DNA from 4 places in the Rhizobium sp. S96 genome. Region 1 is predicted to be linked to each of the others. Evidence: predicted binding sites of a transcription regulator. Region 1 holds the regulator's gene; each other region holds the start of a gene.
What was found. Region 1 encodes PhoB, which activates phosphate uptake and scavenging genes when phosphate is short. Its sites were predicted from a motif close to TGTCATNNANCTGTCAT; they were not measured.

Region 1 (8,072 bases):
TCAAACAGCTCGGCCGCCGCAAGGCGAACGCGCGTCGGGATCTGCTCGGACTGGCGGAAATAGGTGCCGGCGATATCCTCCAACGTGGCGCCGTCGAGCGCGACGATGCCCTGGTATGGCTGGCTGAACTTGCCCTGATCGATGGTGAAGGCCAGCATGCCCTTACCAAGCAGTTGCTCAGGCTCGGTCTCGCCGGCCGCGATGGCGGCGTCGAGAAGGCCTTGATCGAAGCGGGCATAGGCGCGCACGTTTTCCGGCGTCGAGAAGTCGGCGACGAGCAGGTCGACCGGACCGTCGCTCTTCGTCTGGACCGTGAATTTGCCTTCGAACTTCAACGACGTTCCGAGCAGCACCGTCAGCGCGATGACTTCGGCCAGCAGCCGGGCGACCGGCGCCGGATAATTGTGGCGCTCAAGAATGGCATCGAGCATCGGGCCGAGCTGGACGGCGCGACCGCGCACATCCAGGCCTTCGACCTGAAAGGGAACGACGTGATCATCGCCGGCGAAATCGAACTCGCCGAGCGTGGCTGCAGGTTCTGCCATGGTCTTCTCCTAGTCTGTGAGCGGCGGACAAAGGTGCCCATCCGCTCGCGCGGCCACAGGCCTTTTCGGCCGAATGTGGCATCCAGTATGGTTCAGATCGCGCCCAGGCACCAAGCAAGAATCGACTTCTGCGCATGAAGGCGGTTTTCCGCTTCATCGAAGACCACGGATTGCGGACCGTCGATCACCTCGTCCGTGACTTCCTCACCACGATGGGCGGGCAGGCAATGCATGAACAATGCATCCTTGCCGGCCTGCGCCATCAAAGCCGAATTGACCTGATAAGGCTGGAAGACGTTGTGACCCCGGGCCCGATGTTCCTGATTCATGGAGACCCAGGTATCGGTCACCACGCAATCGACGCCGGCAACCGCGCGGTCAGCATCGTGACCAAGCATGATTTCGGCGCCCTCATTGCGGGCCCAGTTCAGATAGTGATCCTTCGGCTCGGAACCAAGGGGTACGGCCATGTTCATGCGATAGCCGAACCGCGCAGCCCCTTCGATCAACGAATGGAGCACGTTGTTGCCGTCGCCCGTCCATGCAACGGTCTTGCCCTTGATCGGGCCCCGATGCTCTTCGAAGGTCATGATATCGGCCATGATCTGGCAGGGATGCGTGTCGTCCGTCAGCGCATTGATCACGGGAACGGTCGCATGTTCGGCAAGCTCCAGCAGCCGGGAATGCTCCGTCGTGCGGATCATGATCGCATCAACGTAGCGCGACAGAACCTTGGCCGTATCGCCGATGGTTTCAGCGCGGCCGAGCTGCATTTCGGTGCCGGAAAGGAACAGGGTTTCGCCGCCGAGCTGGCGCATGCCGACGTCGAAGGAGACGCGCGTACGGGTCGAGGGCTTTTCGAAGATCATCGCCAGCATCTTACCTGCCAGCGGCTTGTCGCCCTGGCCTGCCTTGAATGCCTGCTTGCGGGAAATAGCGTCGTTCATGATCACCCGCAGGTCGGAGGACGATACCGCGGAGAGATCGAGGAAGTGTTTGGGGGAAGCCATTGTCGTTACCTATTACGCCCGCCGTCAGGCCGGGCACCTATCCGTTCAAGCCGTCTTCTTGATCTTGGAAGCGCGAACGCTTTCGGCGGCACGCTCCAGTCGGGCGAGGCCTTCTCGGGCTTCATCGGCGGTGACCACCAGCGGCGGGAGAAGACGAATGACATTGTCGCCGGCGGGGATCGCCAGCAGTTGCGCTGCGCGGATCGCCTGCAGCAATTCAGACGATGGCACGGCGGCCTTGACGCCGAGCATCAGCCCTTCGCCACGAACATCCTCGATGACGTCGGGATAGCGATCCTTGAGCGAGGCGAGCCCCTGGCGGAACACCAGCGAGACGTCACGCACATGCTGCAGGAAGCCGTCTTCGAGAATAACGTCTAACACGGCATTGCCGACCGCCATGGCGAGCGGATTGCCGCCGTAGGTCGAGCCGTGAGTACCGGCCTTCATACCAGACGCCGCCTCAGCAGTCGCCAGGCAGGCGCCGAGCGGGAAGCCGCCACCGATGCCCTTGGCGACAGCCATGATGTCAGGCGTCACACCCGACCACTCATGCGCAAAAAGCTTGCCCGTGCGTCCGACACCGCTCTGAACCTCGTCGAGGATCAGCAGCAGGCCGTTTTCATCGCAGATCTGGCGCAGCGCCTTCATGAATTCTGTGGTCGCGGGACGGATGCCGCCCTCGCCCTGAACGGGCTCGATCAGGATGGCTGCCGTTTCCGCTGTGATCGCGGCCTTCACCGCTTCGACATCGCCGAACGTCACCTGGTCGAAGCCCGGCGCCTTGGGGCCAAAGCCTTCCAGGTACTTTTCCTGTCCGCCGGCGGCGATGGTTGCCAGTGTCCGGCCGTGGAATGCGCCTTCGAAGGTGATGATATGGAAACGCTCGGGGTGCCCCTTGGAGAACTGGTAGCGGCGCGCCGTCTTGATCGCGCACTCGAGTGCCTCTGCGCCGGAATTGGTGAAGAACACCTTGTCCGCGAAGGTCGCCTGCGTCAGGCGCTTTGCGAATGTTTCCTGGCCCGGGATTTCATAGATGTTGGACAGGTGCCAGACCTTGTCTGCCTGCGCCTTCAGCGCACCAACGACATGGGGATGCCCATGACCAACCGAGGTCACGGCAACGCCGGCACCAAAATCAAGATATCGCTCGCCAGTTTCAGTGATCAGCCACACGCCCTCTCCTCGCTCGAACCGCAAAGGGGCACGAGAGTAGGTATCATAAAGCGGCGCGGCTTCAGCCATGGCGCGATCTCCTGTCATTGGCTACATCGGACTCCGGCTAAAAAGGGGGTCCAGAAAATTAAAAATGCCGCCTTTCGGCGGCAAGCAGCACTATTTACTTTTCGCACTGCAATGTCAACAAAACTGAGGTTTTAGTGCATGCGTCAAGCTGGCAATCAGGGCGCCTAAATCTATCAACAATTAATGTTGCATAAATGACTCTCCGCCCCAGCAAGTTGGGGAAAACTTGAAATTCGATTCTCCGCGATTCAACCGACTCTTGTCACGGAGTCAGCCTCACACTAGGTTAAAACTCAATTACTAGACTGCATGCGGCGGAACTAGTCACCAAAATCGAGCAAGCGTTTCTTGCCTCGGACACGTCCGGGGCAACGGTGAAGGATTCTGCCTACACCAACGCTAATAAGGCGGAGACAGGGGCATGAACTGGACAGACGAGCGCGTTGAAAAACTGAAGAAGCTGTGGTCCGAAGGCCTGAGCGCCAGCCAGATCGCGGCACAACTTGGCGGTGTAAGCCGCAATGCCGTCATTGGCAAAGTTCACCGCTTGAGCCTGCCGGGCCGGGCCAAGGCCGGCGGCACGTCGACGGCGACAAGAACGCCGAAGCGCGCCACGTCGGCACCACGCGCTCCGAATTATGCATCCCGGATCACCGCCACCCGCACCGTCACCCGCCAGCAGGGCGCGACGATGCTGAAGGAAGAGATCGACATCGATGCGATCGAAGAAGTCAGCTACCGTCCTGCTGCCAACGTGGTCGTACCGATCTCGCGCCGCCTTGGCCTGACGGAACTCACGGAACGCACCTGCAAGTGGCCGGTCGGCGATCCGCTGAAGGACGACTTTCACTTCTGCGGCTGTGAATCCCCGGATTCCTCGCCTTACTGCACCTATCACCAGCGCATGGCATACCAGCCGGTGAACGAGCGCCGGAAGGCTGCAAACCGGGTCGCTTGATCCGGAAGCCGGATAAGGAATGCAAAACGGGCCTTCGCGGGCCCGTTTTTTGTTGACTGCGCAACGCGGACAGCGCTCGCATGCCATACCGGGCGCGCTGCGTTTCTGTAGGGGGATGCGTGTTGCGTTCGGCGTTCGCGCGCACTGGAGCATGCGGTGAAAATATCCTGCCTACATACGGCCGACAGCAACATTGCTGTATTCGAGGCCGCGGCACGAGAGATCGGCCTCGCCGAGGGAACGCTTGCCCATACGGTCCGGCCCGATCTGCTCGCAGACGCCGAACGCTCGGGTGGGCTCACCCGTGACATTGCTCATGAAACCGCTTCGCTGTTGCGATCGCTCGGTCGAACGGCTGATGCCGTTATCCTCACATGCTCGACCCTTGGGCCGTCGGTGGACGCATTGGGCGACACCGTGTCCATTCCCACCCTTCGCGTCGACGCTGCCTTGGCGGAACAGGCAGTTCAGGCTGGAGGCCGGGTCGTCGTTCTTTGCGCGGTTCAAACCACCGTGGAACCAACGGCGCAACTCTTCGCCACGGCAGCCGAGGCAACGCAAACGGCGTTCGAAGTGCGCTTGGTGCCGGGGGCATGGAATCTCTTCAAGGCCGGCAATCGTGATGGATATCTGGCGGTCATTGCCGAGGCGGCAGATGCCGCTTACCGCGAGGGGGCCGCGGCCGTTGCTCTCGCCCAGGCGTCGATGGCGGGCGCTGCCGATCTGGTCAAGGATGGTCCCAAACCCCTTAGCAGTCCAGCGGCGGGCCTGGCCGCCGCTGTGGCAAGCGTTTCGCGAGACGCCTGACACCGGCGGCTCGTTCCCTATGCCCGCAGGACGCCCCCAGCGGCCCGCTCTGCTGGCGGCTCGATGGAAGCCTAGGCTTCCATTGAGTATCCGGCGCCGCGAACGGTACGGATCACATCCTGCATGTTGGAGAAGTTCAGCGCCTTGCGCAGACGCCCGACATGGACGTCGACGGTCCGTTCGTCGACATAGATGTCGTGGCCCCAGACGCCGTCCAGAAGCTGCGAACGCGAGAAGACCCGGCCTGGCGAGGCCATGAGGAATTCCAGCAGGCGGAATTCCGTGGGCCCCAGGCGGACTTCGCGGCTCTTGCGATGAACGCGGTGGGTTTCGCGATCGAGTTCGATATCGCCGCACTTGAGGAGCGACGAGAGAACTTCCGGCTTGGCGCGGCGCAGCATCGCCTTGACGCGGGCAACCAGCTCGGGTGTCGAGAACGGCTTGACCACGTAATCGTCGGCGCCGGTGGACAGGCCGCGAACGCGTTCGCTCTCCTCGCCACGGGCCGTCAACATGATGATCGGCAGACGTTCGGTTTCCGGCCGCATGCGCAGGCGACGGCAGAGCTCGATGCCGGACACGCCAGGCAGCATCCAATCGAGGATCAGAAGGTCGGGCGTGCGCTCCTGCAGCCGGATCTCGGCCTCGTCGCCGCGCAGGATGGTGTCGACCTCGAAGCCTTCGGCCTCAAGGTTATAGCGAAGAAGCACGCTCAGGGCCTCTTCGTCTTCAACGACAGCTACTTTAGGTATCATTCGTTTCGGTCTCCTGGGGGCGCGGTCGCGGAACGATTATTCAGTGACTGCGCCGACGGTGTTGGCGGTATCGTCCTTCGGACGTTCGCCTTCCGGCTGGGCACCGGTGGCCATGTAGTAGATGGTTTCGGCAATGTTGGTCGCATGGTCGCCGATGCGCTCGATGTTCTTGGCGCAGAAGAGAAGATGCGTGCAGCTGGTGATGTTGCGCGGATCTTCCATCATGTAGGTGAGCAGCTCGCGAAACAGCGAGGTGTACATCGCGTCGATTTCCTCGTCGCGCTCACGGATCGACTTGGCGCGGTCCGCAGCACGGCTCGTGTAAACGTCGAGAACTTCCTTGAGCTGGACAAGCGCCAGCTCCGAGAGGTGCTCGAGGCCGCGAGCGAGCTTGCGGGGAACGCCGCTGCTCTGCACGGCGATGACGCGCTTTGCAGTGTTCTTGCCAAGATCGCCAACGCGCTCGAGGTCGGCCGCGATGCGGATCGAACCCATGATTTCGCGAAGGTCGGCGGCCATGGGCTGACGACGTGCAATGGTGATGATCGCCTTGTCGCCGATCTCGCGCTCGGCGTGGTCGAGGATCACGTCGTCGGAAATGACCTTCTGGGCCAGCGCCGTGTCGCCGTTCACCAGGGCGCGGACAGCGTCTGAAACCATCTGTTCTGCAAGACCGCCCATTTCCGAAATACGGCGGGACAGGAACTTCAGGTCGTCGTCGTAGGCGGAATAGATATGTGTCGATGCCATGGGGCTTATCCTTGAATGTCCTGAGGGTTACCGTTGCCGGAGATCAACCGAAGCGGCCCATGATGTAGTCCTGGGTGCGCGGGTCATCCGGGTTGGTGAACATCTTGTCTGTGTCGTTTTCCTCGACGAGGTTGCCGAGGTGGAACATGGCGGTACGCTGCGAAACGCGAGCCGCCTGCTGCATCGAGTGTGTGACGATGACGATGGTGTAGCTTTCGCGCAGTTCGTGGATGAGCTCCTCGACCTTGGCGGTGGCGATCGGGTCAAGCGCGGAGCACGGCTCGTCCATCAGGATGACTTCAGGGCTGACCGCAACGGCGCGAGCAATGCAAAGGCGCTGCTGCTGACCGCCGGAGAGGCCGGTGCCGGACTCGTGAACGCGATCCTTCACTTCGTTCCACAGGCCGGCACGCTGCAGGCTGTGTTCGACGATCTGGTCCATGTCAGCCTTGCTCTTTGCGAGGCCGTGGATACGCGGGCCGTAAGCGACGTTCTCGTAGATCGTCTTCGGGAACGGGTTCGGCTTCTGGAACACCATGCCGACACGGGCGCGCAGTTCGACCACGTCGATATCCGGATCGTAGATATCATCGCCGTCGAGCGTGATCTTGCCGGTGACGCGGCAATTGTCGATCGTGTCGTTCATGCGGTTCAGGCTGCGCAGGAACGTGGACTTGCCGCAACCGGACGGGCCGATGAGCGCCGTCACGGTATTTTCGCGGATGTTCAGCTTGACGTCGAAGAGCGCGCGCTTCTCGCCGTAGTAAACCGATACGTCCTGGCCAATCATTTTATACGGAATGGTATTCATCTTCTGGTCCAGCGCTTTCTCGACTGCTGCTTCCGTCAACATGTTCATGATGTTTACTCCGTTTACCAGCGGCGCTCAAAGCGACGACGCAGAAGGATAGCTCCGAGGTTCATGACGATCAGGAACAGGAGCAGGACGATGATGGCGCCGGAGGTGCGCTCGACAAAAGCGCGCTCGGCTTCGTTGGCCCACATGTAGACCTGCACGGGCAGTGCCGTGGAAGGATCCATGGGGGTGGCCGGTGCATTGGCGACGAAGGCGACCATGCCGATCAAAAGCAGCGGTGCGGTTTCGCCGAGCGCATGGGCCAGGCCGATGATGGTGCCGGTCAAGATGCCAGGCATTGCCAGCGGCAGGACATGGTGGAACACCATCTGCATCTTAGAGGCACCGAGACCAAGGGCTGCCGCGCGGATCGACGGCGGCACGGCGCGCAGCGCGGCGCGGGTCGCAATGATGATCGTCGGCAACGTCATCAGCGTCAGCACCAGACCACCGACCAGCGACGCGGAGCGCGGCAGGCCTGCGAAGTTGATGAAGACGGCGAGGCCGAGCAGGCCGTAGACGATCGAGGGAACGGCCGCGAGGTTGTTGATGTTGACCTCGATCAGGTCGGTCAGCTTGTTCTTCGGCGCGAATTCTTCGAGGTAGATCGAAGCGGCGACACCGATCGGCAGCGCAAGAACGAGAACGATCAGCATCAGATAGAGCGAGCCGATCAGAGCAACGCCGAGGCCGGCTGCCTCAGGACGGCTCGAGTTGCCATTGACGAAGAGGCCGGTGTTGAACTGCTTGTGCAGGGTGCCGCTTGCCGTGAGCTGCTGCATCCAGCCAACCTGCTTGTCGTTCACCTTGCGGTTCTTCTCGTCGACCTTGAGATCGATCTGGCCCTTGTTGGCAGAGTCGATGTTGGCGTCGGCCAGCAGCGTGACATTGACCGTCTTGCCGATCAGCGACGGATCAGCCACCACCATGTCGCGGAGAACGATCGGAGCGCCCTTGGAGATCATTGCCGAAGCGTCGCGCACGTCAGGGCGGCTGGAGGCATTGATCCCGAGCGTCTTGATCATCGCATCGCGGATCAGGACGGGATAGTTCGCGGCCACCAGCACCGACGGATCGGTGGCGCGCTTGTTATTGGGGTCCAGCGTCTTTTCGCTGAACTCGATCGGCAGCGTGATCGCCGTCTGC
Region 2 (8,072 bases), on a different contig from region 1:
TCAGCGGCTTGCCGCCGGCGTAGCGCTCGGCCAGGGTCGTGTCGTCAGGAAGTGTCTCGACCTTGCGGTTGAGCTGTTTTGCGGCCTCCAGCACGGTCATAAAGCGGGCAAGTTCCAACCCGTTGGCAACACCCTTGCGTTCAGTCAGCGAGATCGCCAGCGACTGAAGATAATTGTTGCGCAGCACGAGTGCCGCTACTTCCTCAGTCATCGACGACAGAAGCTGGTCGCGCTTTGCGCGCGTCAGGCGTCCGTCATGCATGGCGGCGGCCAACGCGATCTTGATGTTTACCTCGACGTCGGAGGTGTTCACGCCGGCCGAGTTGTCGATTGCATCCGAATTGCAGCGGCCGCCCTTGAGGCTGTAGGCGATGCGACCCTTCTGCGTGACCCCGAGATTGGCCCCTTCCCCGATGACCCTGGCACGAACCTCGTCGGCACTGACACGGATCGGATCGTTCGCGCGATCGCCGACATCAGCGTCCGTCTCGGAAGCTGCCTTCACATACGTACCGATGCCGCCGAACCACAACAGGTCGACCTGGCTCTTAAGGATCGCCGTAATGATCTCGAACGGCGTGGCGACCGTCTTGTCGATGCCGGTCGCCGCTGCGGCCTCTGGCGTCAGCGTCACCGATTTCACCGAACGGGAGATGATCATTGCGCCTGGGGAGAGGATGCTCTTGTCGAAATCCTGCCAGCTTGAGCGAGCGAGATTGAACAGGCGACGACGCTCTTCCAGCGTCTTTGCCATGTCCGGATCCGGATCGATGAAGATGTCGCGATGGTCGAAAGCAGCCACAAGCCGGATCTTCGGCGACAGCAGCATGCCGTTGCCGAATACATCGCCCGACATATCGCCGACACCGGCAACGCTGAACGGCGTCGTCTGGATATCGATATCCATTTCCCGGAAATGACGCTTGACGGTTTCCCAGGCGCCGCGAGCGGTAATGCCCATCTTCTTGTGGTCGTACCCGGCCGAACCGCCAGAGGCGAAGGCATCGTCGAGCCAGAAGCTGGCTTCCTGGGCGAGTGCATTGGCCGTGTCCGAGAATGTCGCCGTGCCTTTATCCGCCGCAACGACGAAATAGGGGTCGTCGCCATCGAGCCGCACGGTATCCTTTGGTGCTAGGATCTCCATGCCGGAAATATTGTCGGTGATCGACAAGAGCGTGCGAATGTAGGTTTTGTAGGCCTCACGTCCGGAATTGAAAATCTCGTCGCGGTTGCCGCCAACGGGAAGCTTCTTGGGGTAGAAACCACCCTTGGCACCGACCGGTACGATGACCGCGTTCTTGACCTGCTGGGCCTTGACCAGACCGAGCACTTCCGTCCGATAGTCTTCGGCGCGGTCCGACCAGCGAAGGCCCCCACGGGCGATCTTGCCGAACCGCAGATGAACGCCTTCCACCTCGACGCCGTAGACGAATATCTCACGGAACGGTCGCGGCTCGGGAAGGCTATCCACGGCAAAGGGATCGAGTTTGAAGGCGAGCATCGCCTTCGCGGTGCCGTCCTCGTTGCGCTGGAAGTAGTTCGTCCGCAGCGTGGCGTCGACGACGTTGACGTAACGGCGCAAAATACGGTCGTCATCGAGGCTCGGGACCTCCGCCAGCGCCGTCTCGATTTTTCCGTGCAGTTCGGCTGCCTTCTTAATCCTGGCCTTTTCAGCAATTCGCGGGTCCAGCGTATCGTGGAACAACCGGAAGATCAGCGTGGCGATAGCTGGATACTTATCGAGCGTTGTCGCGATGTAGTCCTGCGAATAGGCAATGCCCGCCTGGCGCAGATATCGTGCATAGGCGCGAAGGACGCTGGTCTCCCGGGCCGACAGGCCGGCGGAGACGATAAGCCGGTTGAAGTTGTCGTTGTCGATAATGCCGCTGAAAGCCGACAGAAAGGCTTCTTCAAGCGCCGGACCCTGGCGCGCGAGATCCACATCAAGGCCGCCGCGGGCTTCAAGCTCCATATCGTGCAGGACGACTAGGTGTTCGGAGCCATCGTTCAGCGTCACGTCGATGTCGAAGGTTCCTTCGCTGATCACGTTGAAACCGAGATTTTCGAGCAAGGGTACGCGCCGGGACAGCGCAAGCTGGCCGCCGGCGTGGAAGATCTTCAAGCACAGCAGATCCACATCGTCCTTGCGTCGCGTGTAGAATCCGATCCGGATCTGTTCGCCTGTGGCGCAACCGGCGATGTCTTCCAGGTCGCTGAAGGTTTCCTCCGGCGGAAAGAGATCCTGGAAAGCGTGGCTGACCTGGATCCTTGGCGCCTTGGGGCCGGCCAAGGCTTCGAAGCGGTCGTCCCAGCGTGCGGTGATGACGCGGATCGCTTCTTCGAGGCGCGCTTGCGGCACGCGTGGCGTCTTGCCGCCGGAGCGTCCGATGATGAAGTGTACGCGGGCGACACCGCCCTCCGGGAAGGCGGGGTAGTAGGCGGACACGCGACCATCGTAGATCGTCTTCAGATACGTTCCGATCTTCTCGCGCACGATGGAGTCATATTCTTCGCGCGGGACGTAGACGATCACGGAAACGAAGCGATCGAAGTGGTCGATACGTGGCAGGGCGCGGACACGGGGCCGGTCGGCCAGATCGTTGATCTGTTCTGCGAAGGTTGCCAGCAGCGTCGTGTCGATCTGGAAAAGATCGTCGCGCGGGTAGGATTCCAGCGTATTGTCGAGCATGCGACCCGAATGGCTCATCGGATCGAAGCCGAAATGTTCTTTCACCTTTTCGATTTTCGACCGTAGCAGCGGAATATCGCTGGCCAATGAGGTGTAGGCCGTCGACGTAAACAGGCCGACGATGCGCAGCTCGCCGGTGACGTTGCCATCCGCGTCGAAGCGTTTGACGCCGACATAGTCCATATAGGCTCGCCGGTGGACGATTGATTTCACGTTCGCCTTGGTGACGATGAGGAAGTCCGGGCCATCCAGGAATGCCAGAATTTCGGGCGTCGTGGTCACGGCATCCTTGCCGGTACGCAGCACCAGCACGTCGGGATTGGAAAGAATGCCCAGACCCGTTCCCTTGTCGCGCTCGACTTTGGCGCTCGACCCCTTACCCGAGTAAAGATATTCGCGCATGCCGAGGAACGTAAAATTCGCATCACGCAACCAGGTCAGAAAGGCGATCGCCTCGTCTCGTTCGGCCTTCCTGCGTCCGGCTGGATAAGAGGACAGCTCGTCGATCACGGTGCCAAGCCGCGCAATCATCGGTTTCCAATCGGACACCGTCAGCCTCACCTGCTCGACAACAGCTCCGATGCGCTTGATCAGATCGCTCGCCTGCGCAGCCGTGAGCGGAGAGATATGCAGCTGGATATGGCTGACGCGATTGGCCGGTTCGCTTGGCGCGTCGGCCACATAGAGCTCTGGAGCTCCTCCGTCCTTCATGACCAGAATCGGGTGCACGGCCATGAAGAGATCGCGATAGCTACTCGTGACCTCGCCCATCACCGATTCATAGAGGAAGGGCATGTTGTGGTCGGTGACCGAGAGGATCGATACCGGGGTTCCGTTTGGCGCTACGTCAGCGACGGTCTCAATGCTGATGCGAGGAGTCTTGCGGCTCCATGCAGCAAGTTCACGAGCGCAATGAACCGCCGAAAGTGCCAGCATCTCCGGCGTATAGGCCTCGAGGTCGTCGTTGCTCGCCCGACCGAAGAGAATTTCTGGATCGATGTGACTCTCGCCTATGGCAGCGGCGATCTTGCTCGCGCTTTCGAGCTGTTTTTCCCGCTTAGGATTGTTTCGAGCAGCCATTCCAGATGTTCCCTCATGTGTTGGATTTTCGGCAGGTTAGCAGAAGATTGGACGGAAAAATCTCTAAAAGAAGGCGGAAACGGACAGCTTTCGTGCGTTTTTTCCCTCGAAGACGCCTGATTCTTAAAAAAATGCGGAACTTTTTCATTTTGCGATTGCGCCGGTTCGGAGACATCGCATGTCCGGATGAAGGACGGTTGACAGTTGCTCGTCAAAAAGGAGATCTACGGAAACGAATAGAATTCGGATCGGAAGAAGATGTCCCAGAATACAGCGGGAACTGTGATCGTGATCTCGAGCCATGTGGTACGCGGCTCAGTCGGAAACCGTGCGGCCGTATTCGCGCTGGAAACGCTCGGCCATCAGGTTTGGGCGCTGCCGACCATCGTTCTGCCATGGCATCCCGGCCACGGGCGATCTACGCGGCTAACCTTCGCCGAGGCCGATTTCGATGCCGCGATCGACGATCTCATCCGCGCACCCTGGATTGGCGAGGTCCGAGCGGTTCTTACGGGGTATTTTGGCAACGCTGCGCAGGCGCGTTCGGTCGCACGGCTCGTCGCCGCGCTGCGGGAACGAGATCCGGATCTCTTCTATGTTTGCGATCCCGTGATGGGAGACCTGGGCGGCCTCTATGTACCGGAGGCGACCGCCGAGGCCATCCGGGACCATCTTATTCCGCTGGCCTCGCTTGCGACACCCAACAGGTATGAGCTGGCCTGGCTCGCTGGCGCTCCGCTTGAGGACAATACCGCGATCATCGATGCCGCGCTGTCGCTTGGACCTTCGCGTATGCTCGTTACTTCCGCGGTACCGATGATGGCCGGCGGTACCGGAAATCTCTATCTTTCGGGACGGCATGCCCTGCTTGCCGAGCATCGCCTTGTCGAAAAGCCGCCGAACGGTCTCGGCGACCTGCTTGCCGCCCTGTTCCTCTCCCGGCTCCTGTCGGGAATGGAGGATGAGAAGGCGCTCCAGCTAGCAACGGCAAGCGTCTACGAGGTTCTCGCGCGCGCCGTTAAACGTGGTAGCGATGAACTGACGCTTGCAAGCGACGCGTCCAGCCTGGCAACGCCGATGGCCATGGTGCAGATGCGGCGGCTGCTGCATCCGGCGCAGAGACGAAAGAGCTAGCTTTCTTCGTGGCGGTGATTTTGCACTGCTATGGTTGATCTTGTCCGGTTCCCGCTGTAATCGAATGACATGCAGCGTTTTCCAAACACCCTTCTGGACGGCTATCGCAACTTCATGAGCGGGCGTTATGCCGATGCTCGTGACCGCTATAAGACGCTCGCCGAGAACGGCCAGAGCCCAAGCACCCTCGTCGTAGCCTGTTCAGACTCGCGCGCTGCGCCGGAGCTGATATTCGATGCGGGCCCCGGCGAGCTGTTCGTTGTTCGCAATGTCGCCAACATGGTGCCGCCCTACGAACCGGACGGCCATTTCCATGCCACCTCGGCCGCATTGGAATTCGCCGTTCAGGTGCTGAAGGTTTCCGACATCGTCGTGATGGGACACGGCCGTTGCGGTGGTATTCGCGCAGCGCTCGATCCCAACGCCGAACCGCTGTCACCCGGCGACTTTATCGGTCGTTGGATGTCGCTTGTACGGCCGGCCGCCGAGCAGATCCAGAGTAACGACATCATGACGCCAGGCGAGCGACAGACAGCGCTTGAGAGAATTTCGATCCGAAACTCGATCGATAATTTGAGAACGTTTCCGAACATCAAGGCGCTGGAAGAAGCCGGCCAGATCCAACTTCATGGTTCCTGGTTCGATATTTCGACCGGTGAGCTCTGGGTGATGGATGCGGAGACGCGCGACTTCGTTCGCCCCGAAATCTAAGCACAAATAAAAAGCACCGAAGTTGCCTCCGGCGCTTTGCTGAACAGGTGTGTCCTGCTTAATTGGCGTCGATCTGCTGGCCGATGTAGGCAATTGCCTGCTGGTAGACCGTGGCGGCGTTCCAGCCGGCAATGGCGGCAAAGTTCGGCTCTCCCGGCTGATAACCGGCACCGGCCTGCCAGCCGTGGCCCTTCAGGAAGTTTGCCGTGGAAGCGAGCGCATCCGCGCGCGAGCCGACCATGTCAACGCGACCATCACCATCCCCATCGACACCAAAATTGACGACGTTGCGAGGCAGGAACTGAGTCTGGCCGATTTCGCCGTGAGCGGCGCCGCGTGCCTGCGGATTGAGATAGCCTTCCGAGACCAGCTGAAGCGCTGCGTAGAGCTGATCGGTGAAATAATCGGAGCGGCGGCAGTCGTAAGCGAGGGTCGAAACAGCAGACATCGTGTGCTGGTTGCCCATGTAGCTGCCGAAGCCTGTCTCCATGCCCCAGATCGCGATCAGCGGGCCTGCCGGCACGCCGTACTTCCGCTCGATGGATGCAAACAGGGCAGCGTTGGCACGCTTCATGCCCTTGCCGCGGGAAATGATGGCTGCGCCGCCGCGCTTCTGCATGAAGGCATCAAACGACAGCTTGAAGCTCTTTTGGCCACGGTCGGCCGCGATCGTCGGGCGATTGTAAGCGACATTCGCGAAGGCTCGGTCGAGTACGGCGCGGTTTACGCCGCTGGCAGCCGCTTCCTGCTTGAAGGCGCTGACCCAGGCGTCGAAGCCAGCACCGGTGTTACCGCACTGTGCTCCTTGAGCTGCCGCTGGAACTGCGTGAAGAATGGCGGCAGCCGCGGCTGCAGCCAGCAAGAACTTTGTCATGCGCATGGAGATTTACCCCGATCCCGATCAACTTAACCTGCAACCGGGCTAAAACCCTGTTCTCGGCGATATTGTGACGCTTACGCTTTTGACAAGCGCGGGAGGCCAAAATTGGCATCCCGCACCTAGAATAAGCTGTCGCTTTAAAAGCGGGCTTAGCGCATCGTGGTTAAAAAATGGTTCAGGCAGCCTGCTTGCGAGGCTTCAAGAGACCACGATTGACGAGCAGTTCCGCGATCTGGATCGCGTTCAGTGCAGCACCCTTGCGAAGGTTGTCGGAAACAACCCAGATGTTGAGGCCGTTCTCGACCGTTGCATCTTCGCGGATGCGCGAGATGTAGGTCGCATCTTCGCCGGCAGACTCGTACGGCGTGATGTAACCACCGTTCTCGTGCTTGTCGATGACCTGGCAACCCGGTGCTTCGCGCAAGATGTCGCGCGCCTGATCGGCAGTGATCTCGCTCTCGAACTCGATGTTGACCGATTCTGAATGACCAATGAAAACAGGCACGCGCACAGCCGTGCAGGTCACCTTGATCTTCGGATCAAGCATCTTCTTGGTTTCTGCGAGAACCTTCCATTCCTCCTTCGTGTAGCCGTCTTCCATGAAGACGTCGATGTGAGGGATGACGTTGAAGGCGATGCGCTTGGTGAACTTCTTGTTTTCGATCGGGTCGGCGACGAAAACGGCGCGCGTCTGGTTGAAAAGCTCGTCCATGCCGTCCTTGCCGGCGCCGGAAACGGACTGGTAGGTCGATACGACGACGCGCTTGATCTTGGCGAAGTCATGCAGCGGCTTCAGCGCCACGACGAGCTGGGCGGTCGAGCAATTCGGGTTGGCAATGATATTGCGCTTTGTGAACTGTTCGATGGCGTCCGGGTTCACTTCCGGAACGATCAGCGGCACATCGGCGTCGTAACGCCATGCGGAAGAGTTGTCGATGACAACGCAACCCTGCGCACCGATCTTCGGAGACCACTTCTTCGAAACCTCGCCACCGGCCGACATCAGGCAGATATCGGTGTCGGAAAAGTCGTAGTTTTCGAGGTTCGCGACCTTGAGCGTCTTGTCGCCGAAGGAGACTTCGGTGCCCTGTGAACGCGAGGAGGCGAGCGCTACGACTTCATCGGCGGGAAAACCACGTTCGGAAAGGATGTTGAGCATTTCCCGGCCCACATTTCCGGTCGCTCCCGCAACTGCAACTTTAAAACCCATTTCTCAAGCTCTCTTTCTCTTCTCTCCTCTTGTCCGGTGAGGGGAAAGGCGCGAAACAATCGCGGCTTTCTGTCCCCAGCCGGGCCGGGGAGAGAGCGGCAGGCCAGAGACGTCAGACGGTTTTCGTCGTCGTTTTGGCCTTGGTTTTGGAAGAAACCGGAACGGCAATATCCACCCCGGCACTCCGTGCCCGGTCATTGCGTGCAGCAATGGCTTGTTCTTGGCGAACCATGGATATTCCCTTTTCCATCGCTGCTCATAAAAGGTTTTCCACAGGAGTCAAGGTTTTTGCTCCGTCGCGTCGGCTTGGCGAGGCTACCGTTTGTGCTCCATGCCGCGCATCCGGTCCGCGCGAACGGGGATCGGTT
Region 3 (8,072 bases), on a different contig from region 1:
CGGCGTCGGCAGCAAGGCCGACCAGGCGGATCTTCAGATGCGCGAGCTCGTCCATCAGCGACGTCGGAAGGTCCAGATACTCGCGCATCGGCACCTGGATGTTTTCCTTCACCGTCAACGACGAGAACAACGCGCCCTGCTGAAAGAGAACGCCGAGACGCATATCCAGCGAGTTGCGCTGCTGTTCGTTCAGTTCATCGAAGTCCTGGCCGAGAATCTTGATCTGGCCTGACTGTCGCGGCAGCAGGCGCAACACCGTGCGCATAAGCACTGACTTGCCGGCACCCGACGCGCCGACGAAACCAAGGATCTCGCCGCGGTAGATGTCGAGATTCAGCTTGTCGAGGACGATCTTCGACCCGAAGCCGACGGTGACGTCGCGCGCTGAAAGCACGATGTCCCGCTCCTCTTCTCGTGTCGTCGTCACTTGTTCGTCCACGTCCGATCCCTAGAAATTGATAGCCGCATAGAACATGGCAAAAAGCCCGTCCATGAGAATGACCACGAAGATCGCCTTCACCACAGCAGCCGTCACATGCTGACCGAGCGACTCAGCACTACCACCCACTTTTAAGCCTTCGACGGCCGCAACGATACCGATAACAAGCGCCATGAACGGCGCCTTGATCATGCCGGACAGCACAGTCGACAGCGTGATGGCCTCATGCAGGCGTGCCAGGAAGTTCGCGAAAGTGATGCCCGAATAGGCCCAGGCAACCACAGCAGCGCCGAACAGGGAGGCAAAATTGGCAATGACGGTCAGCAGCGGCAGGGCGACGGTGAGCGCAACGAGGCGCGGGAAAATCAGGACGCCGACCGGGTTGAGCCCCATGACCTTCAGCGCGTCGACTTCCTCACGCATCTTCATCGAACCGATTTCAGCGGTGATCGCGCTGCCCGAGCGGCCCGCGATCATGATGGCCGTCAGCAAGACGCCGATTTCGCGTAGCTGCAGAATACCGACGAGGTCGACCACGAAGACTTCGGCGCCGAAATACCGAAGCTGGAAGGCCCCCTGCTGGGCGATAATCGCCCCAATGAGGAAGGACATCAGCAGAATGATCGGCACGGCGCGTACGCCCATGTGGTCGATCTGGTTGACGATGGAGGCAGGCGAAACGCCGCTGCCGCGGCCGAACTTCATCTGCGCACCGCGAACGGCCGACCCGAGGATGTACATCGCCGCGGCGAGGTTGTTCCAGATGTCGTAGGTGATCTTGCCGATGGGGGCAAATACCCGCTGCGCCAGAGATTGCTTGGGGCCAGGCTCCTGCTTCTGTTCGGCGGGTTCTTCCGAGAAGGACGCAATCAACTCGTCGATATGAGGACTGCTGCCTTCGAACCGTACGTTGCCGCCGCCCGCTTCAACCTGTTTCTTCAACCGGCAAAGCAGCCAGACACCGGCGGTATCGATATCGGTGACAGCCGATAGATCCAGCGTGACATCCCCGCTGCCGCGCACCGCAAGCTTCTCGAAATCGTTGAGGACAAGGTGGACGTTGGCGCTTCGCCAGTTTCCCTCGAGATGGACGTGCTTACCAGAACCATTGGCTTGGTCGTCCACATGCAGTGAGGCGGCGTTACGGTTTTCGGATTTCAAAACGCTTGTGTCTTTCAAGGCTTACGGCGACATTGCCGACTCGCGAACAATGGTTCGCCGCTCGCGTTCACTATACCGAAGCCACACCAGATTTCCATGCGTGCAGGATTGCAAATATGCCACGGTCGCTCGAAATTAGAACAGACTCCTTCCCCATCGCAGGGACGTTTACGATCTCGCGCGGCGCCAAGACGTCGGCGGAGGTCATTGCCTGCATCGTCACCGAAAACGGCGTTTCTGGCTGGGGCGAGTGCGTTCCCTACCGTCGTTACGGCGAGACCATGGAAAGTGTTGCGGCGCAGATCGAGGCCGCGAAGCCGCTGGTGGAGGCAGGGATTTCGCTTGCCGATCTCCAAAGGGCGATGCCTCCGGGAGCCGCGCGCAATGCCGTCGACTGTGCCCTTTGGGATCTTCGAGCCAAGCAATCGGGAACCTCGGTGGCGGCGACCCTCGGTTTGTCGGAACCGCGCCCGCTGACGACCGCGTACACGATTTCGCTTGGTGAACCTGACGTGATGGCCGAGCAGGCACGCGCAAACGCGGGCCGCGCCTTGTTGAAGGTCAAGGTCGGTACTGGCGACGATGAGAGCCGAATTCGCGCCGTCAGGGCGGCCGCCCCCGATGCCGCTATCATTCTCGACGCCAATGAAGGCTGGCCGGAAGCGACGCTTGAACATCATCTGCGTGTTTCCGCCGAGGCGGGCGTCGCCCTCGTGGAACAGCCCCTTCCCGCGGGCAAGGATGAAATGCTGGCCGTGATCGATCATCCGCTCCTGATCTGCGCCGACGAAAGCGTCCATCACGCCGGCGATCTCGCCAGCCTTCGCGACCGCTACGATGCTATCAACATCAAGCTCGACAAGACAGGTGGCTTGACCGAGGCGCTCGTGATGAAGCGCGAAGCGCAGCGCCTGGGCTTCAAGATCATGCTGGGCTGCATGGTCGGAACATCGCTTGCGATGGCACCAGCGGTCCTGCTTGCCCAGGACGTGGAGTTCGTCGATCTCGATGGGCCCCTGCTTCTTGCGCGGGACCGCGAGCCCGGTCTTCGCTACACGGCATCGCTCGTCTGGCCGCCAGAAGCGAGCCTCTGGGGCTGAAGATAGTAGGCAACAATGATAAGGCCGAGGCCCAGCAGGGCGGCGGTGGCCATCACGTAGTAGCTGGCAAGACCGAGAATGGCGTAGATGTATCCCGATGCGATCGTCATCAGCGCCATGAACATGCCGTTGTAGAAGAAGTAGGCGCCTTGGGCCGACGATTCCTGCGTTTCCTGAACGCTGGCCACGATTCTCCGCTGCACGCCAGTGTGGACGAAAGCGAAGCTGAAGGCGTGGAGACATTGCAGCAGGAAGAAGCCGACAAATCCCCAGTGCAGCGGGAAGAGGATCCAGCGACAGATACAGACGCCGGCACCGAAGCGGATGAGCGTCCAGGCATCGAAACGCCGGCTGAGGCGCCTCGACAGGAAGAAGACCGTGACTTCGGCGGCCACCCCCGCGCTCCACAGCACGGCGATCTCCGTGCCGGAGAAGCCGAGATCCCGCCAGTAGATCGATGCGAACGTATAGAGCAACGCGTGGCTGGACTGCTGGATGGCGACGCCGAGCAGGAGAACCAGCAGATGCGGCTGCCGGAGCGAACTGCCGGTTGCCGCGGGAATATCGACCGGTGTGCCGCGCCGGCGCGTCGGGCCGATCCGTGGACAGTACATCGCCATGACCATCGTCATCACGAATCCGAAGATCATCACCGGCAACACCATTTCGCCGCCCCAGCGGCCGATCAGCTGGCCGCCGATCAGGGTCGAGACGATGAAAGCAATCGACCCCCAGACGCGCATCGAGCCGTAGTCGAGGCCCCAGCGGCGGACGCCGGAGATGACGATCGATTCCACCACCGGAATATAGGGTGAAAAAGTCCCGCCCTGGATGGTGTATACGATCAGAACCGGCCAGAACGTCGTCGTCCAGTAGAGGGCGATCGCCGTCAGCAGTGAAAGCCCACCGGAAAACAGAAGAACGTCCGCACGCTCCTTCATCCGGTCCGCGTACATCGCGACAATGGGTGCGACCAGCACGCGCACGATCATGGGCACGGCAAGGATGAGGCCGATTTCATGGTCGGTGAATTTGTGAAGTGCCAGCCAGACTGGAAAGAAGGGCAAGGCAACGCCGTTCACAAGGAGAGGCGCGCAATATGACAGCGCGCTTAGCAATCGGAAGCGCGGTGGCGCGCCCTCTCCCCTGGAGAGATTTTGAACGGGAATCATGGGTAGACCTGAAGGAAACTGACCGTTGCCTAACACGTCAACCTAAGGGCGACTATGGCAAGAAATAGCCCGCCCAAACCGATTTCAAAAATAATTGGGAGCTGTCGCGCGGACGCAACGCCCGAAGGGTATGTTTCCGAAAGAGATGTGCCGAGACGGCCTGCTTACGCGGCCTGCTGCGCGAGTTCCGGCTTCTGGTGTTCGATGGCAAGCGTGATGGGTTGGGCGTCGGCCATCGTGCGCCATTCGATCAATTCGAACGTGCCGTCCATGTGTTCGACGATTGCCGTGCAGCTTTCAACCCAGTCGCCGGTGTTGATGTAGCGAATGCCGTCCATGTCCTCCATCACGGCGTGATGAATGTGCCCGCAGATCACGCCGTCGGCGTCGTGCTTGCGCGCCTCGTCCGCAACGACCTTCTGGAACTCGCCGATGAAGTTCACCGCATGCTTCACCTGCAGCTTGGCCCAGGCGGAGAAAGACCAGTAAGGCATTCCAAGGCGTCTGCGAACGGCGGCAAGGCCGACATTGATCATGATCGCCATGTCGTAGGCCCAGTCGCCGAGATAGGCGAGCAGCCGCGCATTGCGAACGACGACGTCGAACTCGTCGCCGTGAAGGACGAGATACTTCTTGCCGTCAGCGGCCTCGTGCATCATCCGTTCGGCGACTTCGATGCCGCCGAAGTGCATGCCGGGAAAGTCGCGGAGGAATTCATCGTGATTGCCGGGAATGTAGATGACGCGGGTGCCTTTGCGCGCCTTGCGCAGCAGTTTCTGCACGACGTCGTTACAATCTTGCGGCCAGTACCAGCTGCGCTTCAGGCGCCAGCCATCGACAATATCGCCGACGAGATAGACGGTGTCGGCCTCGTGATACTTGAGGAAATCGAGCAGAAAATCCGCCTTTGCGGCCTTCGAGCCGAGATGTACGTCGGAAATAAAGAGCGTACGGAAGTGACGGGTATCCATATTATCCTTCACAAGCATCCTGCCCGTGTCCCTGGTTCATCTGTGTCTCTGAAAACCAGAGTCGTGTTTCAGGAAGATGACATCCCCTCTCCCTGCCTGTTTTTACACAGCGGTCCCAAGGTCTCGAAACCATGGTTCAAATTGAGCAATTTTCGAAAATTTGACTGTCCAGCGGTTGCGTTTGATGTATTGAAGGCCACCAAAGACAGCATGCGACAGCCCGGAGACGACGATGGATCATCACGAAAAATCCAAGACGGAAGCGAATACGGCAGGCGGAAGCCTCGATGAGCAGGCACTGTTCTTCCACCGCTACCCCCGTCCCGGAAAACTCGAGATCCAGGCCACCAAGCCACTCGGCAACCAGCGCGACCTCGCGCTCGCCTATTCGCCCGGTGTTGCTGCTCCCTGCCTCGCCATTCGCGACAACCCGGAGACGGCTGCGGACTATACCTCACGCGCAAATCTCGTGGCGGTCATCTCCAACGGCACCGCGGTGTTGGGCCTGGGCAATATCGGCCCCCTGGCATCGAAGCCGGTGATGGAAGGCAAGGCGGTCCTCTTCAAGAAGTTCGCCAACATCGACGTTTTCGATATCGAAGTGGATGCTACAAGCGTCGATCAGATGGTCTCCACGGTCGCGTCGCTGGAGCCGACCTTCGGCGGTATCAACCTCGAGGACATCAAGGCGCCCGAATGTTTCGAGATCGAGCGCCAGCTTCGCGAAAAGATGAAGATCCCGGTCTTCCACGATGACCAGCACGGTACCGCCATCATCGTTGCCGCGGCTATCCTGAATGGCTTGGAACTGGCCGGCAAGAAGATCGAAGAGGTCAAGATCGTCGCCTCCGGCGCCGGTGCTGCGGCACTTGCCTGCCTCAACCTTCTCGTCACGCTCGGCGCGAAGCGCGAGAACATCTGGGTCCACGACCTCGAAGGCCTCGTCTACGAAGGCCGCGTCGAGTTGATGGACGAATGGAAGAGCGTCTACGCGCAGAAGAGCGATACCCGCACGCTCGCCGAAAATATCGGCGGTGCCGATGTCTTCCTCGGTCTCTCCGCTGCCGGCGTGCTGAAGCCGGAGCTGCTGGCCCAGATGGCTGACAAGCCGCTGATTATGGCGCTTGCCAATCCAAACCCCGAAATCATGCCGGATCTCGCCCGCGCCGCCCGCCCGGATGCGATGATCTGCACGGGGCGTTCGGACTTCCCGAACCAGGTCAACAACGTCCTCTGCTTCCCGTACATCTTCCGCGGCGCTCTCGATTGCGGCGCCGTCACAATCAACGAGGAAATGAAGATGGCGGCCGTTCGCGCCATCGCCGCCCTTGCCCGCGAAGAACCGTCTGACGTCGCCGCTCGCGCCTATTCCGATGAGACGCCGATCTTCGGACCCAACTACCTGATCCCCTCGCCGTTCGATCCGCGCCTCATCCTCCGCATTGCCCCGGCTGTCGCCAAGGCTGCGGCGGAGAGCGGTGTGGCCGTCCGCCCGATCACGGATTTCGATGCCTACCTCGACCAGTTGAACCGCTTTGTCTTCCGCTCCGGCTTCGTGATGAAGCCGATCTTTGCCGCTGCGAAGAACGCGGACCGGAAACGGGTGATCTTCTCCGAAGGCGAAGACGAGCGCGTATTGCGCGCCGCCCAGGTGCTGCTTGAGGAAGGCATTGCCAAGCCGATCCTCATCGGCCGTCCGCAGGTCATCGAGACCCGTCTGAAGCGCTACGGCCTGCGCATCCGGCCGCTGTCCGATTTCGACGTGATCAACCCGGAAGACGATCCGCGGTTCCGTGAATATGTCGATCTCTATCTGTCGCTCGTTGGCCGCCGCGGCGTCATCCCCGAAGCCGCCCGTACCATCGTGCGCACGAACACCACCGTGATCGGTGCCCTTGCCCTGAAGCGCGGTGAAGCCGACGCACTGATCTGTGGTCTTGAGGGCCGCTATGAGAAGCACCTGCGCGACGTGCGCCAGATCGTGGGAAAACGGAAGGATGTTCGCGACTTCTCGGCGCTCAGCCTCTTGATTTCGCAGCGCGGCGCGACCTTCTTCACCGACACGTACGTCACCTTCAATCCGACGGCAGAGGAGGTCGCGGAATCGGCGGTTCTGGCAGCCGAGGAAATCAAGCGTTTCGGCATCACGCCGCGCGTCGCCCTCGTTTCCCATTCGAATTTCGGCTCTCGCGAGTCCGAAAGCGCGACGAAGATGCGTACGGCTCTGAGCCTTGTTCGCGAAAGCGCGCCGATGCTTGAGGTCGATGGCGAAATGCATGGCGAAAGCGCGATCACCGAGACGCTGCGAAAGCGCGTCATGCCGGATACCACACTCCACGACGAAGCGAACCTCCTGGTGTTCCCGAACCTCGACGCGGCCAACATCACGCTCGGTGTGGTGAAGTCGATGACAGACGGCCTTCATGTCGGCCCGATCCTTCTCGGTGCGGCGCTGCCGGCTCATATTCTTGCGCCGTCGGTTACCTCGCGCGGTGTGGTCAACATGGCAGCGCTCGCCGTGGTCGAGGCCTCTCAGCCAGCCTGAGTGGTCGAAACCGGGAAAATGCTTTAGGATTCCGACGGCAGCTTGTTAAGACAAACAAGCTAAGACAAGGGGCGGCGATATGCGTCGCCCCGAACTGGTATTTGCTCATTTACGGGACGATGCCTTGAACCGCCGGAACCTGTCTCTCACGCTGCTGATAGCCCTCTCGACGACGCCCGCTTTTGCGCAAGTCGCACCGATCTGCGGCGAGCTGCGCGCACGACTTGCCGATCTGCCGCAGGTGATCGGCAGCAACCCGGAAGTCCGGCGCTTTGCAAGCGCCATCGCCGAGCAGAACCTTGAGCTTCGCAAGGTGAGAGGCGACTTGCGGCGCAACGGCTGCACTTCGGGAAGCATGGTGGTCATCGGCGGTGACGATGCGGATTACTGCAGCGAGCTCGAGCAGGCCGAAGCCAGGATGGCCGACAATATCCGCTACCTCCAGGACCGACGCGACGAACTGCGCTCACAGAGCGAGGATACGCGGACCCGCAACGAGCTGATGGCCGCGCTCGACGCCAATAGTTGCAACGAGGAGCCGACCGTCAGCGACGATCCTCAATATGCCGAGCCACCGAGCGTCGAAGATCAGGCGATGCACAACGATACCTTCATTCCGCTCGGAGGGAGCCCAGGCCGCAGGTTTTATGGTGGCGTCGGCACGCAAGGCCTTTCCCACCTCAA
Region 4 (8,072 bases), 120 kb from region 1:
ACCCAGCAAGCCGCGCGACCTGGATACCATAGGATCGATCCGCCGCTCCCGGCCCGACCTCGTGCAGGAAGATGACGTCGCCGTCCCACTCCTTGACGCGCATCGTGGCGTTGGACAGCCGTGCGAGCTTTTCCGACAGGACCGTCAACTCGTGGAAGTGCGTGGCAAACAGGCCGCGGCAGCGGTTCGCCTCATGAAGATGCTCGACTGCGGCCCAGGCAATGGAAAGGCCGTCGAACGTTGCCGTCCCGCGGCCGATCTCGTCGAGGATGACAAGCGAGCGTTCGGTCGCCTGGTTGAGGATCGCCGCGGTTTCGACCATCTCGACCATGAAGGTCGAACGCCCGCGCGCCAGATCGTCGGACGCGCCGACGCGCGAGAACAGCCGGTCGACGATGCCGATATGCGCGCTCGTCGCCGGAACGAAGGCGCCCATCTGTGCCATGATCGCGATCAGCGCGTTCTGGCGCAGGAATGTCGATTTACCGCCCATGTTCGGGCCGGTCAGCAGCCAGATGGCGCCGTCCTTGTCGTCAGCGACCGGTGAAAGATCGCAGTTGTTGGCAACGAAGGGTCCGGAAGACTGCCGCCTGAGGGCCTGTTCGACGACAGGGTGGCGGCCGCCCTCGATCGCAAACATCTTCGATCCATCGACCTGCGGCCGGCAATAGGCCTGCTCGTCGGCCAGCAGCGCAAGGCCGGCCGCGACGTCGATAACGGCAAGCGCGCGTGCGCCGGCCTTGATCGCTTCGGCTTCCGCAACCACCGCGGCCGTCACCCGGTCGAACGCCTCCAGTTCGATCTGCAGCGCCCGGTCGGCCGCATTGGCGATCCGGCTCTCGAGATCGGCGAGTTCGGTGGTGGTGAAGCGCATCGCGTTCGCCATGGTCTGGCGGTGAATGAAACGCGCCTTCGCCTCCGCTGTATCCGTCATCGGGCCCGCATTGCCGGCGGTCACCTCGATGAAGTAGCCGAGCACATTGTTGTGCTTGATCTTCAGCGACTTGATGCCGGTTTCTTCGGCATACTGCAGCTGCAAGCCGGCGATCACGCGGCGCGACTGGTCGCGCAGCGCCCTCACGTCGTCGAGTTCCGCGTTGGCGCCATCGCGCAGAAAGCCGCCGTCACGCTTCAGCAGCGGCAGTTCGTCGCCCAGCGTTTCCGACAACAGTCGGGCGAGGTCGCAGGGCAGGGCGCAAAGCCCCGACAGCGCCTGAACCAGTTCTTCCGGCAGCAGAGCGTTTCTCAGAAGGCCAGCAAGATCGGCCGCGGCATTCAGGCCTTGGCGGATCGCCGCTAGATCGCGCGGGCCGCCGCGGTCCAGCGCAAGTCGCGACAGCGCGCGGGGCATGTCGGGCACATGTTTCAGGTGATCGCGCAGATCGCCGCACAGCGAAGGCTCTTCGATCAGGAACCCGATCGAATCCAGCCTCTCGTTGATGCTGACGGGATCCGTCAGCGGCGACATCAGCCGTTCGGCAAGCAACCGCGCGCCGCCGCCTGTCACGGTCCTGTCGATGGCCTTGAGCAGCGAACCGTTGCGATCGCCCGACAGCGTCCTTGCAAGTTCGAGGTTGGCGCGTGTCGCGGGATCGATAAACAGCGTCGAGGCGGCGCTCTCGCGCTCCGGCTTGCCAAGCGGTGGGCGTTCGGCGATCTGCGTCTTCTCGACATAGGCGACGGCCGCTGCCGCTGCCGCAAGCTCGGCGCGCGAGAAGGTGCCGAAGCCGTCCAGTGTCGATACGCCGAAGTAGCGCGTGATACGCCCCTCCGCCGTTGCGCTGTCGAACAGCACCGAGGGCTGAGGAACAGCCGTGCGTCCCAGCACGTCGAAAACCGGCTTCAGCTCGGGATCGTGAAACATCGTGTCCGGCAGGATCAGTTCGCGTGGGTCAATACGCAGGATATCGGCAAGCAGCCGCGACGCTTCCGTTTCGGCCAACCGGAAGACGCCGGTCGAAATATCGATCCAGGCCAGCGCCAGCAACGGCTCGGAGGCGCCGCGAATCCGGGTAAGTGCCATCAGGTAGTTCGATTCCGATGGCGAAAGCAGCTTCTCTTCGGTGATCGTACCTGGCGTAACCAGCCGGACGACGTCGCGCTTCACGACGGATTTCGAACCGCGCTTCTTGGCCTCCGCCGGGTCCTCGACCTGCTCGCAGACCGCAACGCGAAAGCCGAGAGAAATCAGCTTCTGCAGGTAGTCGTCGGCCGCATGGACCGGTACGCCGCACATTGGAATGTCCTGGCCCATGTGCTGGCCGCGCTTCGTCAAGGTGATGCCGAGCGCGCGCGATGCGTCCAGCGCGTCCTCGAAGAACAGCTCGTAGAAATCGCCCATGCGGTAAAACAGCAGCGAGCCCGGGTTGTTAGCCTTGATCTCGATGAATTGTTCCATCATCGGCGTGGCCGATGCACGGCTTTCCTCGGTAGCAAGCGCGGCAGCCGAAAAAGCTTCGTTTCTGGCGTTCATACGTTCGTTCACGGAGTGCGATTTTTCCAAAAAAAACAGGTGCCAACCCTAGCCGCCCGCCGCTATAGATGACAACCGGGATTGAGGAAGAGCAAAGCGTCACCCACAAGACGTTGGAGGAATAATGCCCGATACCGAGAAGAAGCCACGTTCCGTGACGTCGGTCACCGACAATGAAGCGCTTGAGTTTCACGCGATGGGCCGCCCCGGCAAGCTGGAGATCTCTCCCACCAAGCCGATGGCGACGCAACGCGACCTGTCGCTTGCCTATTCTCCTGGTGTTGCCGTGCCGGTCAAGGCGATCGCGGCGGATCCGGCCACGGCCTACGACTACACGACGCGCGGCAACATGGTGGCCGTGATCTCGAACGGCACCGCAATCCTTGGTCTTGGCAATCTCGGCGCGCTGGCGTCGAAGCCGGTCATGGAAGGCAAGTCGGTGCTGTTCAAGCGCTTTGCCGACGTCGACTCCATCGATCTCGAGGTCGATACAGAGAATGTCGACGAGTTCATCAATTGCGTGCGCTTCCTCGGCCCGTCCTTCGGTGGCATCAACCTGGAAGACATCAAGGCGCCGGACTGTTTCATCATCGAGCAGCGCCTTCGCGAGCTGATGGATATCCCTGTTTTCCACGATGACCAGCACGGCACGGCAATCATCGCCGCCGCCGGCCTGATCAACGCGCTGGAACTCACGGGCCGCGATCTGAAGACGACGAAGCTGGTCTGCAACGGCGCCGGTGCTGCGGCAATCGCCTGCGTCGAGCTGATCAAGGCCATGGGCTTTGCGCCTGAAAACATCACCCTCTGCGACACAAAGGGCGTGATCTATCAGGGCCGCACCGAGGGCATGAACCAGTGGAAATCCGCGCATGCGGTCAAGACTAAGGCGCGCACGCTAGAAGAGGCCATCAAGGGCGCTGACGTCGTTTTCGGCCTGTCCCAGAAGGGCGCCGTCTCCGAGAAGATGATCCGCTCGATGGCCGACCGGCCTGTGATCTTCGCAATGGCCAATCCCGATCCTGAGATCACGCCGGAAGAGGTTGCCCGCATTCGTGACGACGCTATCATGGCGACCGGCCGGTCCGACTACCCGAACCAGGTCAACAACGTTCTCGGCTTCCCCTACATTTTCCGCGGCGCGCTCGACGTTCGGGCAACCACCATCAACGACGACATGAAGATCGCAGCCGTCAACGCTCTGGCGAAGCTGGCGCGCGAAGACGTGCCGGATGACGTGGCTGCCGCCTACCAGGGCAATCGGCCGCGCTTTGGCTCTCAGTACATCATTCCCGTGCCGTTCGATCCGCGCCTGATCTCGGCCATCCCGGTCGCCGTCGCGCAGGCTGCCATCGATAGCGGCGTCGCCCGCAAGCCGATCACCGACATGGCGGGCTATGCCCGCGAACTCTCGGCTCGCCGCGACCCGATCGCCTCGACGCTGGCAAGCCTCTATGAGCGCGTTCGCCGCCGTCCGAAGCGCGTCGTCTTCGCCGAAGCCGAGGAAGAGCAGGTCATGCGCGCGGCGATGTCCTATGCGAACCAGGAGCTGGGCACGGCGATCCTGCTCGGACGCGAGGACCTGATCCATCAGACCGCAGAGCGCGCCGGCGTCGACCTCAACCGTCCCGGCATCGAGATCGTCAACGCCCGCATTTCCACGCGGGTCGAAGCCTATATCGACTATCTCTACGCGCGCCTTCAGCGCAAAGGCTATCTGCACCGTGACGCGCAGCGCCTGATCCATAACGATCGCAACCACTTCGCGGCCTGCATGGTCGCGCTCGGCGACGCGGACGGCATGGTGACCGGCATTACCCGCAATTACTCGACGGCGCTCGAGGACGTGCGCCGTTGCATCGACATGAAGCCGGGTCACCGCGTGATCGGCGTTTCGATCGCGCTATGCCGCGGCCGCACAGTCTTCGTCGCCGATACCGCCGTCCACGACATGCCATCGGCTGAGGAACTGGCCGATATCGCGGTCGAGGCCGCAGGCTTCGCACGCCGCATGGGCTACCAGCCGCGCGTCGCCATGCTTGCCTATTCCACCTTCGGACATCCGTCGGGCGAGCGCTCCGAGCGCGTGCGCGAGGCGGTGAAGATCCTCGACAGCCGCCGCGTCGACTTCGAGTACGACGGCGAGATGGCTGCCGATGTGGCGCTGAACCGCAAGGCGATGGAACAGTATCCGTTCTGCCGTCTCTCCGGCCCGGCCAATGTTCTGGTCATGCCGGCGTTCCACTCGGCCTCGATCTCGACGAAGATGCTGCAGGAACTCGGCGGCTCGACGGTCATCGGCCCGATCCTTGTCGGTCTCGACAAGGCCGTGCAGATCACCTCGATGGGCGCGAAGGACTCCGACATCGTCAACATGGCGGCAATCGCCGCCTATACGGCGGGTAGCTAACAAGACAAAGCCCGCTTTGCGAGGGCAAAGCGGGCTTCCTCTTCAGGCAAAAGCGGCGATTTAGCTCGCGAACCGTCCGGCGTCGGCGCCGTAGTAGTTCAGATAGCGGTCCGAAATGCTGGCGATCGGCAGAACGATCAGCACATCCGTCGTATTGAAGGCATGATCGACGACGGCGGTGGAGCCGACCATCGCGCCGAGACGCATGTAGCCTTTGATCAGCGGCGGCAGCGCCATCAGCGCCCGCTTCGGGTTCACAGCCTCGCTCGGCATCAGATCCATGTCACGGGCGAGATGCGGAAGCGCACCCACGGCCCATTCGTCCTTGGCCGAGACATTGTGATGCAGGAAGGAAAGCGCCAGCGCGTGGCTTTCGGGGTGCACGCCGGGGAAGGACGCGCAGCCGAACATGGCGCTCATGCCGTGTTTCAGCGCATAGGCCCAGTTGCCCTGCCAGAGAAGTTCGACAATCCGCTTCGTGCGATAATCGGGCAGAACGCAGGAGCGGCCAAGCTCCATGAAGCGCTTATCCGGATGGCGCGCGATCAGGTCATCGACGGCAAACTCCGAAGCCGAGTAAAAGCCGCCGTTGGCCATCGCGACCTCCTGTCGCAGGAGGCGGTAGGTGCCGACGATCTGGTCCTCGCTGTCGCCCTCGATCGAGCGGTCGAGCACCAGCAGATGGTCGCAAAAGGCGTCATAACGGTCGAAATCACGCTTGCGGCGCATCGCCTCGGCCGGCAATTGCGCCTGCATTTCCTCGACGAAGACGCGATAGCGGACAGCCTGCGCGGCATCCACTTCGCCGGGCGTACGGGCGAGTCTCGTCTCGAGATTCCCGATGCGGCCGAACACGTCATTTTCTTTCGGAGCAGCTGTTCCAGAAGGGGGCAAAGTCTCCGAGACGCTGTCACGGTTGCGGATGTCTACTGACATGGCGATTCTTTCGTTGCCGGCTTTGGAAGGCCATAAAACACTTATATGCGACAGGAAAGTGACATTTTAAACCCCCTCTAACGCGTGACCCGGGAGGTGTTGCAAGGCGGTTATAGCGCTTCAGATCGGCGTGCAGAGAGTGCGGCCACGGCCTGAACTTCTGTCAGCAGCCGTATCGGATCAATGGGCTTTAGCATGACGCGGTTTGCGCCGTTCAGCAAGACTTGTCTGCGGGATTCGTCGCGCTTGTCGGCTGTCAGAACGATGATTGGCACCGAGGGAACGTCGAGCCGGCGCTCATGCCCACGTAGCCGGCCAATCATCTCGATTCCGTCGCCACCGGGCATGGAAAGATCGCTGATGACGATGTCCGGACGCACGCTCCGCTCGCCGAGCGCCCGGTCGAGAAGAGCCTCGAAATCCTCGACATGGTGAACCGTATGTCCCGCCTTCTCAAGCATGGCGCGGATCAGCATGGCATTGATCGGATCGTCTTCGGCGAGCAGGATATTGAGGCCGTGCTGATTGCCCTGTTCGGGGATCGCCGCGCTGAAGCCGGGCTGGTTGTCGTTCAACGCGTCGCGCTTTTCCATGCCGCGAATACGGCCGCGCAGCACGTCGATCAGCGACTGCTCCCGCAGCGGCCGGATGAGCCAGGCATCGAAGAGGTCGAGGGAGTGCGAGCTGCGCTCTTCCGGATTGACGAGGAAGATCTTGCGCAGGCCAAGCGCCGCGATCTCCGTTCGATCGGCAAGATGCGCAGCGAATTCGGCGGACATGCGATGATCGACGATGATGTCAGTCGGCCGGCGGCCTCCCTTGGCCATTTCCAGCAGCAGCTCACGCGCGGCCATGCCGTCGCTGACGAGATGGCAATCGCCGCCGAGCGTACCGATGGTTTCGGCGGTCGCCATGCGGGCCGCGCCTGCCGGCGCCAACAGCACGACGACGTTTCCCGCAAGCACCGCGTCCCGCCGGCCGCGCGCTTCCTCGGGAAGATCGACGCGAAAGCGGATGCTGAACTCGCTGCCTGTGCCGCGTTCACTCGCGACAGTCAACGAACCGCCGAATTCGCGCATGATGCGGGCGGAGATCGCCAGTCCGAGGCCGGTGCCGTTGCTCTTGTCGACGATGCTGCCGGCCTGCTCGAATTCGCCGAAGATGCGTGCCTGCTCCTCGTCCGTCATGCCCGGTCCGGTATCCGTGACGCTGATGTGCAGATCGTCATCCTGCAGCGAAACGCGAACGAACACGCCGCCCACCTGCGTGAACTTGACGGCATTGCCGATCACGTTGAAGAGAACCTGCCGCAAGCGCGCAGGGTCGAAGTTCATCAGCTCCGGCACGTCGGATGATACGGTCGCGCCGATCTCGATGCCCTTCTCGTGGGCGCGGTGCGCCAGCATTTCAACGACGCTTTCGAGCAGCGTTCGCAGCGATTCCAGGCGTGGCCTGAGCTGGAAACGGCCGACCTCGATCGTCGAGAAGTCGAGCAGGTCCTCCACCAGCTGGGTGAGCGCGTGGCCGGACTGGCGGATGCCCGTCAGATAGTTCTGCTGCTCCTGCGTCAGCCGGCTTTCGGTGAACAGGTGCGTCATGCCAAGGATGCCGGAAAGCGGCGTGCGCAGCTCGTGGCTGACAGTGGCAAGCAGCCGCGACTTGGCAGCGCTGTTGTATTCCGCCTTCTGGCGTGCCTCCTCGCGGGCGTATGCCAGCAGGCGCTCGTCCGTGACGTCGCGTGCGATGCTCTGCAGCAGCATGCGGCCGTCCGCCGGATCGCGCACGATGATATCGCTCCAGAAAAAGATCCGCTGCCCCTCCGGCGTCGAGACCTCGACGTCGTAGCGGTGCGGCTCCGCGCCGGGACGAAAGGCGATACCCATCTCCTCGCAGGTCAGGCCCTCCGGATTGAGGCGTCCCGTCAACCGGCGGAAGGTGGTGTTGGCCGTTATGATACGGCGATCCATGCCACGGGTGACGGCAATATCGCCGAGCGCATCGTGGATGTCGGCCAGCAGCTGCGTTCCGCCTTGCCCGGTCGGGCCGTGCCTTTTTGCGGCGCGGCGCCTGGCACTCCCCCGGACAGAGAGGACCGCAAGCCCGACGACAAGCAGGAGAGCCGTGACGGCAATTCCGATTGAAAGAAGAAACACGCCGCCCAGCTTGGCAAGCGCCAGGAGCAGAAGGCCGACAATGAGACCGACGCCGCCGAGCCAGAACGAAAGCAGCTTGCGTGATGCGATCCCTGACCGC

Region 2: a site for PhoB is predicted at 3,956-3,972, ahead of QTL94_RS12675 (NAD-glutamate dehydrogenase). Genes of this name have one in related genera too.
Region 3: a site for PhoB is predicted at 4,909-4,925, ahead of QTL94_RS24300 (UDP-2,3-diacylglucosamine diphosphatase). Genes of this name have one in related genera too.
Region 4: a site for PhoB is predicted at 5,867-5,883, ahead of olsB (l-ornithine N(alpha)-acyltransferase). Genes of this name have one in related genera too.

What each region holds. Positions count from the first base shown of each region.
Region 1 covers NZ_JAUDRY010000003.1:273,900-281,971, forward strand. Annotated here, with positions in the region: gene QTL94_RS02340 (Hsp33 family molecular chaperone) at 1-545, opposite strand, end outside; gene argF (ornithine carbamoyltransferase) at 638-1,555, opposite strand; gene QTL94_RS02350 (aspartate aminotransferase family protein) at 1,601-2,800, opposite strand; gene QTL94_RS02355 (GcrA family cell cycle regulator) at 3,222-3,758, shown strand; gene QTL94_RS02360 (aspartate/glutamate racemase family protein) at 3,915-4,565, shown strand; gene phoB (phosphate regulon transcriptional regulator PhoB) at 4,637-5,320, opposite strand; gene phoU (phosphate signaling complex protein PhoU) at 5,357-6,070, opposite strand; gene pstB (phosphate ABC transporter ATP-binding protein PstB) at 6,114-6,929, opposite strand; gene pstA (phosphate ABC transporter permease PstA) at 6,944-8,072, opposite strand, start outside.
Region 2 covers NZ_JAUDRY010000010.1:89,152-97,223, forward strand. Annotated here, with positions in the region: gene QTL94_RS12675 (NAD-glutamate dehydrogenase) at 1-3,769, opposite strand, end outside; gene pdxY (pyridoxal kinase PdxY) at 4,028-4,903, shown strand; gene QTL94_RS12685 (carbonic anhydrase) at 4,973-5,614, shown strand; gene QTL94_RS12690 (lytic murein transglycosylase) at 5,673-6,494, opposite strand; gene QTL94_RS12695 (aspartate-semialdehyde dehydrogenase) at 6,670-7,704, opposite strand; gene QTL94_RS12700 (OpgC family protein) at 8,020-8,072, opposite strand, start outside.
Region 3 covers NZ_JAUDRY010000033.1:2,533-10,604, forward strand. Annotated here, with positions in the region: gene QTL94_RS24280 (ABC transporter ATP-binding protein) at 1-439, opposite strand, end outside; gene QTL94_RS24285 (ABC transporter permease) at 449-1,618, opposite strand; gene dgcA (N-acetyl-D-Glu racemase DgcA) at 1,717-2,700, shown strand; gene QTL94_RS24295 (MFS transporter) at 2,652-3,872, opposite strand; gene QTL94_RS24300 (UDP-2,3-diacylglucosamine diphosphatase) at 4,037-4,861, opposite strand; gene QTL94_RS24305 (NADP-dependent malic enzyme) at 5,076-7,388, shown strand; gene QTL94_RS24310 (DUF2865 domain-containing protein) at 7,513-8,072, shown strand, end outside.
Region 4 covers NZ_JAUDRY010000003.1:391,096-399,167, reverse strand. Annotated here, with positions in the region: gene mutS (DNA mismatch repair protein MutS) at 1-2,473, opposite strand, end outside; gene QTL94_RS02945 (NADP-dependent malic enzyme) at 2,598-4,883, shown strand; gene olsB (l-ornithine N(alpha)-acyltransferase) at 4,944-5,819, opposite strand; gene QTL94_RS02935 (hybrid sensor histidine kinase/response regulator) at 5,930-8,072, opposite strand, start outside.